Regions from separate parts of the Nocardia sp. NPDC057440 genome, predicted to be linked through region 2. Evidence: predicted binding sites of a transcription regulator. Region 2 holds the regulator's gene; the other holds the start of a gene.
The links. Region 2 encodes HspR, which represses chaperone genes until heat shock. Its sites were predicted from a motif close to ANNTGAGTNNNNNNNACTCANNT; they were not measured.

Region 1: the regulator HspR is predicted to act here: its motif matches at 1,801-1,823, upstream of lon (endopeptidase La).

What each region holds. Positions count from the first base shown of each region.
Region 1 covers NZ_JBHVDF010000029.1:37,162-40,573, forward strand. The annotation lists gene ACFU4Z_RS34985 (MFS transporter) at 1-70, opposite strand, end outside; gene ACFU4Z_RS34990 (crotonase/enoyl-CoA hydratase family protein) at 289-981, shown strand; gene ACFU4Z_RS34995 (TetR/AcrR family transcriptional regulator) at 978-1,559, shown strand; gene lon (endopeptidase La) at 1,902-3,412, shown strand, end outside.
Region 2 covers NZ_JBHVDF010000002.1:332,281-335,692, reverse strand. The annotation lists gene ACFU4Z_RS04605 (globin domain-containing protein) at 1-1,035, opposite strand, end outside; gene ACFU4Z_RS04600 (heat shock protein transcriptional repressor HspR) at 1,566-1,979, opposite strand; gene dnaJ (molecular chaperone DnaJ) at 1,979-3,151, opposite strand; gene grpE (nucleotide exchange factor GrpE) at 3,254-3,412, opposite strand, start outside.

The DNA of each region.
Region 1 (3,412 bases), on a different contig from region 2:
GCTGCCCGACCTCCGATTCGGCGGCGGCCGTGGTGGTTTCGACCTGTGGATCTTCGATGACAGCGGTCACGTGCGCCTCCTGGAGCGAGCCGATCCGAATGGAGCGGAATGTTTAGTTCCGTTTCATTAAAACAGAATGCTCCGTTCCGTTCAAGACCGGATCCCGCGAACCCTGATGCCGTGGTCGTTTTCTGGCGCAGCACGGCCAGGTCGCCGGTGGCCTTCCCCTCTGCCTGCCAGCTGGCTAGAGTGTCTCTCTAGAGAGTCACTCTAATTCTGGAGGCAGTCGTGGCCGATCTCGTGGACTACCGGTTCGACAACGGAATCGCGACGCTGACAATGGACGACGGCAAGGTCAACGTGATGACGGAGCCGATGCTCGCCGCGTTGCGGTCCGCCTTGGACCGCGCCGAGGCCGACGCCGCGGTGGTGGTGCTCACGGGCCGTCCCGGCGTGTTCTCCGCCGGCTACGACCTGGCCATCTTCGAGGGCGATCCCGAGGCGATCACCAGGACCCTGCGCGCCGGCGGCGACCTGGTACATCGCATTCTCGGCTTCCCTCATCCGGTCGTGGTCGCCTGTACCGGTCACGCCATTGCCCAGGGCGCGTTCCTGATGCTGGCCGCCGACCTGCGGATAGGGGTCGAGGGCGGTTTCAAATTCGGCCTCAACGAGGTCGCGATCGGACTGACGATTCCGCACTACGGCGTCGAGGTGGCCCGTCACAAGCTGACCGCACCCGGATTCGATCGCGCCACCCTCACCGGCTCGCTGTACGGCCCGCGGGACGCGGTGCGACTCGGCTTCCTCGACGACCTGGTGCCGGATCCGGCCGAACTGGCACCGAGGGCTCAGTTGGAGGCGGCCCGGTTGACCGGCCTCGTGATGGCCGCGCATCAGGGCACCAAGCAACGAGTCCGCGCCGCCGTGCTCGCCGCCGTGCGTTCCGGCATCGACACCGAATTCCCCTCCACCACATGAATACTCGCGATCGGATCCGCGCCGAAGCGACCCGGCAGATGCTCGACAACGGCTACACCCGCTTCACCATCACCGCTGTCCGCGAAGCGCTCGGCCTGTCCAGCGGCAGCATGTTCCATGCCTTCCCCTCCAAGCAGGCACTCGCCGCCGCCGTCTACGTCGACGGCATGCTCGACTACCAGCGCGCCGCGCTCGCGGCACTGGACTCGGCGACTGACCCGATGGCGGCGCTGCTCGCGCTGCTCGATGCCCACCTGGACTGGGTGCAGCAGCACCGCGAGCTGGCACGCTTCCTCTTCGCGACTCTCCCCGAGGAAGTGGCACGCGAGGCACGGCCCGCACTGACCGACCCGAATCGAGAATTCTTCGCGGCGCTCGGCAGCCGCTACGAGCAGCTCGGCCTGACCCCGTCGATCGGTTACCCACTCGCGCACGCGATCTGGATCGGTCCCGCCCAGGAATACTGCAGGCAGTGGGTGCGCGGCACGGTCGAGACGCCGCCCTCGGCACTGGCGTCGACGCTGCGCCAGGCGGCTGTCGCCGCACTGCAAGCCATCGCCGCGACACCTCATGGTTGAGCCGAGCTCCCCGTGCTTCGCGATCCACTCGCGCATGGGTTACGGCTCGAGTCGTTACTGACCTCCCGTGACGAGAACTACTCGGGATGTCCGTCGCCATGACCTGTGCCATCCGCAGAAGCCGCCCGGATCGGCAGCTATCCGCTGTACCGAGCCCGGTAGTAGTTCCCAGTCTCGCTTCTTGTTCTTTTTGCCCTGAGCGAACGCGGCGAGCAGGCCGGAACAAACGTGGAACCGCCGGGGTTGACTGGGCATCGCTCAACTTTTGGAAGGGTCGAACACGTGACTACACCACAGAACCTGCCGGTGCTGTTCCTGACCGATCCGATCGTGCTGCCGGGCATGGTCGTGCCCATCGAACTGGACGAATCGGCGCAGGCCGCCATCGACGCCGCGCGGGCGGCGAAGACCGAAGCGGTGCTGCTCGCGCCGCGACTGACCGAGGGCTACGCCTCCTACGGCGTCGTCGCCACCATCGAACAGGTCGGACGGATGCGCGGCGGCGCACCCGCCGCGGTGCTGAAGGCCGAACGGCGCGCGAAGATCGGTCACGGGGTGACCGGGCCCGGCGCCGCGCTGTGGGTCGAGGCCGAAGCGGTCGAGCCGCCCGCGGCCGACGGGCGCACCAAAGAACTTGCCGCCGAGTACAAGAAGTTGGTCGTCTCGGTGCTGCAGCGCCGCGAGGCCTGGCAGATCATCGACGCGGTCAATCAGCTGACCGACCCGTCGGCGATCGCCGACACCGCGGGCTACGCACCGTACCTGAGCAACGACCAGAAGCGGGAACTGCTCGAAACCCCCGAGGCCGCCGAGCGTTTGACCACGCTGATCGAATGGACCAAGGCGCATATCGCCGAGGCCGAGGTCACCGAGAAGATCAGCGACGACGTGCGCGAGGGCCTGGAGAAGAGCCAACGCGAATTCCTGCTGCGTCAGCAGCTCAACGCCATTCGCAAGGAACTGGGCGAAGACGAGCCCGATGGCGCCGACGACTACCGGACCAGGGTCGAGCAGGCGGATCTGCCCGACGACGTCCGCGCGGAGGCCTTGCGCGAGGTCGGCAGGCTGGAGCGGGCCAGCGATCAGAGCCCGGAATCCGGCTGGATCCGAACCTGGCTCGACACCGTGCTCGAGCTGCCGTGGACGGTGAAGACCACCGATAGCGCCGATGTCTCGGCCGCACGTGCGGTACTGGACGCCGATCATCACGGCCTCGACGAGGTGAAGGACCGCATGGTCGAGTACCTGGCGGTGCGTTCCCGGCGGGCCTCGCGTGGTCTGGAGGTCGTCGGCGGGCGCGGCTCCGGCGCGGTGCTCGCGCTGGTCGGTCCGCCCGGTGTCGGCAAGACCTCGCTGGGTGAGTCCGTGGCACGCGCCATGGGCCGCAAGTTCGTTCGCGTCGCCCTCGGCGGCGTGCGTGATGAGGCCGAGATCCGTGGCCACCGGCGCACCTACGTCGGCGCGCTGCCCGGTCGGATCGTGCGTGCGATGAAGGAGGCGGGTTCGATGAATCCCGTTGTCCTGCTCGACGAGATCGACAAGGTCGGCTCCGACTTCCGCGGCGATCCGGCGGCCGCATTGCTCGAGGTGCTGGATCCGGCGCAGAACCACACCTTCCGCGACCACTACCTCGACCTCGATCTGGACCTGTCGGACGTGCTGTTCATCGCGACGGCCAATGTCATGGACACCATCCCCGGCCCGCTGCTGGACCGGATGGAGCTGATCACCGTCGACGGCTACACCGAGGACGACAAGGTCGACATCGCCCGCGACTTCCTGGTGCCGAGGCAGTTGGAACGCAACGCGCTGACCACGGACGAGGTGACCATCACCGACGCGGCGCTGCGTGA
Region 2 (3,412 bases):
GACTTTGCCGATCTGTCCGGTCATCCGTGGTTCCAGCCCGGGCCAGGCACGTTCCGGTTCACCGGAGTCCAGGTGCCACCACGGGTTTTCGTCGCTCTCGGTCACCGGTGTCACGGTGAGCCACTTATTGGCGACGGCGAGCGCGCTGAGCGTCTCGAGATCGTAGAGGTCGCAGGGGTGGTGCCCGCCGACGAATAGGTGCACGCGAGGATTGACCCGCCGCTGCGCCATCGCCATGAGCTGGGCGCGCAATGGGGCGAGGCCGGTGCCGCAGCCGACCATCAGCATCTTGCGCTTGATGTTGCGTGGGATGCCGAGCCCGCCGAGGGCGGACCCGAGTAGCCACTTGTCGCCGATGTTCGTGTGGCCGACCATCGCCGGGCTGACCCAGCCGCCCAGCACGCTACGAATGTGGAATTCGATCTCTCCGTTGGCGTTCGCGGGGACGGCGGGCGATAGGTAGCGCCACATCCGCGGCCGGGACGGTATCTGCACGCTGATGTACTGACCTGCGGCGAACTGCATCGGCTGGTCCAGTCGCAACCGCACGACGGTCAGGTTGCGCAGCACGTCGCGGCGCTCGACCACGGTTCCCGTCCATACCGCGGGCGTGGTCTCCTTTTCGGCTGCGCCGATCATGGTGTCACCGATGATGGTCAGACCCTCGTCCCAGGCCCGCTCCACTTCATCGGTCCACATCTCGGTGCCCGCGAAAATCCGCATCGCGGCCTTCAGCGAGTTGGCCACCGCGACGTAATGCTCGGGCCGCACACCGTATTTGCGGTGATCGCGGCCTAGTTGGGCCAGGAACGGCAATAACTTGTTCGGCTCCTCGAGCCGGTCCAGCGTGTAGGAGATGGCCTTGACCAATCGGTCACGCTGGGCGTCCATCGCTGCCGGGAAGAATTCGCGAGCGTGCGGGTAGTCGGTGAACAAGATCGCATAAAACGAACTGGCCAGTCTGGCGGACCCACCCTCCTCCGCAGCAACCGCCTTGAACGTCGTTCTGATCAAAGCGACAGTCCGCGAATCCATTTGTGTCACAACCCCATTTCGCACTCGTACACAAAACGAGCCGGCGAGTGAGGTGCTGCGGGACACTCGACAGCAGCCGACGCAATCGAGTGTAGGTGAGGTTTGCCAGCAACGGAATCCTCCGTGAAAACATCACGCGTGAAATTCTCTTGAAACGAGGATGCGAAACGCGAAACGCCGCAGAAACCGACTGGGGGATCGATAATTTGGATGAAATCAGTCACAGACTCACTGAATTTGTGAGGTCCATTTTGCAAGGTTCATCTTGATCCAGCACATCGAGCGATCACCCGGCAACTCCGAAATGTTACTAATTACCTAGGGTCAGCAACCTTCACGCACTCCGCCGCCCGGCGACCGCCCGGAAATCGCCGGATCACAGGCCGACCGATCCACCACGCGGGCCGCCGTGCGCGCCAATGGATCCGGCATCCCTCCCGCTATCACCGCGCCTCGACGACATCGGGCCCCGGGCTTCGGTTCATGCGTGATGAACCGAAACACCGGGGCCCGATGGTTGCCAGGAAGTGTCAGCGCCGATGGCGGGGCTGCCACACCACCAAGGCGGTGCTGCGTTGTGGCGGTGAAAGATCCGGGCGATAGCCCGCGCGCAGCCGCTCCACTTCGGCCGCCAAATCGGCGACGTGCTGCTGCAATTCCTCCACCTGATTGGTGAGTTCGATAATGCGCTTGATGCCTGCGAGATTGACGCCCTCGTCCTGGGACAACCGCTGCACCTCGCGCAGCAGCTCGACGTCCCGCGTCGAGTAGCGCCTACCGCCGCCCGAAGTCCGTTGTGGCGTAACCAGCCCGAGGCGGTCATAGGTGCGCAGTGTCTGCGCGTGCATGCCCGCCAACTGTGCCGCCACCGAGATCATGAAGACCTGAGCCTCGGTACGGCCCGAGGTGGGCCCACCTGACGCATTCTTCGGATCACCGGACATCACGCACCTGCCCATCCCGCACGTGGATCGAACCCGCTGGTCTTCTCCGCATCCGCGTAGCGCCGCAGCGCCTCGGAGGCATTGTCGTCCAGCTTCTGCGGCACGGCGACCTTGACGGTGACCAGCAGATCACCGGCGCCGCCACCGGGGCCGCGCTTCGGCACGCCGCGACCGCGCACCCGCAGGATGCGGCCGTCCGCGGTGCCCGGAGGCACCTTGACGCCGACGCGCCCTTCCAGCGTGGGCACCGAAACCGTTGTGCCCAGCACCAATTCACTGTAACTGACCGGAAGCACCAGGGTCAGGTCGTCGCCGTTGCGGCCGAAGACCTTGTCCTGGCTGACGTGCACGGTGACGAAGAGGTCGCCCGAAGGCGCACCACGCAACCCCGCCTCGCCCTGTCCGGCCAGCCGAATCTTCTGTCCGTCACTGACACCCGGCGGGATCCGCACCGTAATGGTGCGGGTCCGGTTCTGGATGCCGCTGCCGTGGCAGTCGACGCACGGGTCGTCGATGATCGAGCCGGTGCCACGGCATTCGTCGCAGGGTTCACTGAAACCGAACGCGCCCTGGTTGCGGCTGATAACGCCGTTTCCATTGCAGATAGGGCACACTCGGGGACTTGTCCCCGGCTTCGCGCCACTGCCGTGACACGTCGTACACGGTGACGGACTCGTCATCCGCAGCGGAACGGTGACGCCCTGTGCGGCTTCACGGAAGCCGAGCGTGGTCTCGGTCTCCACATCGGCGCCACGGCGCGGGCGACTGCTCGCGGTCCGTGTGCCACCCCGGTTGAACAGGCCGCCGAGGAGGTCGCCTAGGCCACCGTCGCCCGCATTCGCCTGGCCGAAGATGTCGCCGATATTGAAGTCCTGGGAGAACCCGCCGCCCGCACCGGGGGTGAACCCGCCGCCCCGGCCATACGCACCGCCACCGGCGAAAAGCTTTCGCGTTTCGTCGTATTCCTTGCGTTTGGCCGGATCGGACAGCACGGCGTGCGCCTCGCTGACGGACTTGAACCGCTCCTCGGCCTTGGTGTCACCGGGATTGGCATCCGGGTGCAGGTCACGAGCGAGCTTGCGATACGCCTTCTTGATCTCGTCCTGGGAGGCGCTGGAGGAAACGCCCAGCTCCTTGTAGAAGTCCTTTTCGATCCACTCCCGTTGACTCACCGGGCATCTCCTCCTCTCACAGTGCTTGCCTTGCGGCCCACCAGGGGCCCTCCGTGGTCACGCTGCGCTACCGCCACCGGACCCGTCGCTCGCGCCGCGGCCTTATTGGTTGGGTGTGCCGGCATCGGAACCAGCGTTCGATGGTTCGTTCACCGGTAGATCGGCCACGCCATCGGTTACCCCGACCAGCGCGTGCCGAAGCACCCGATCGCCGAAGCGATAGCCCTTGCGCATGACAACACCGATCACCGGGTCGTGCCC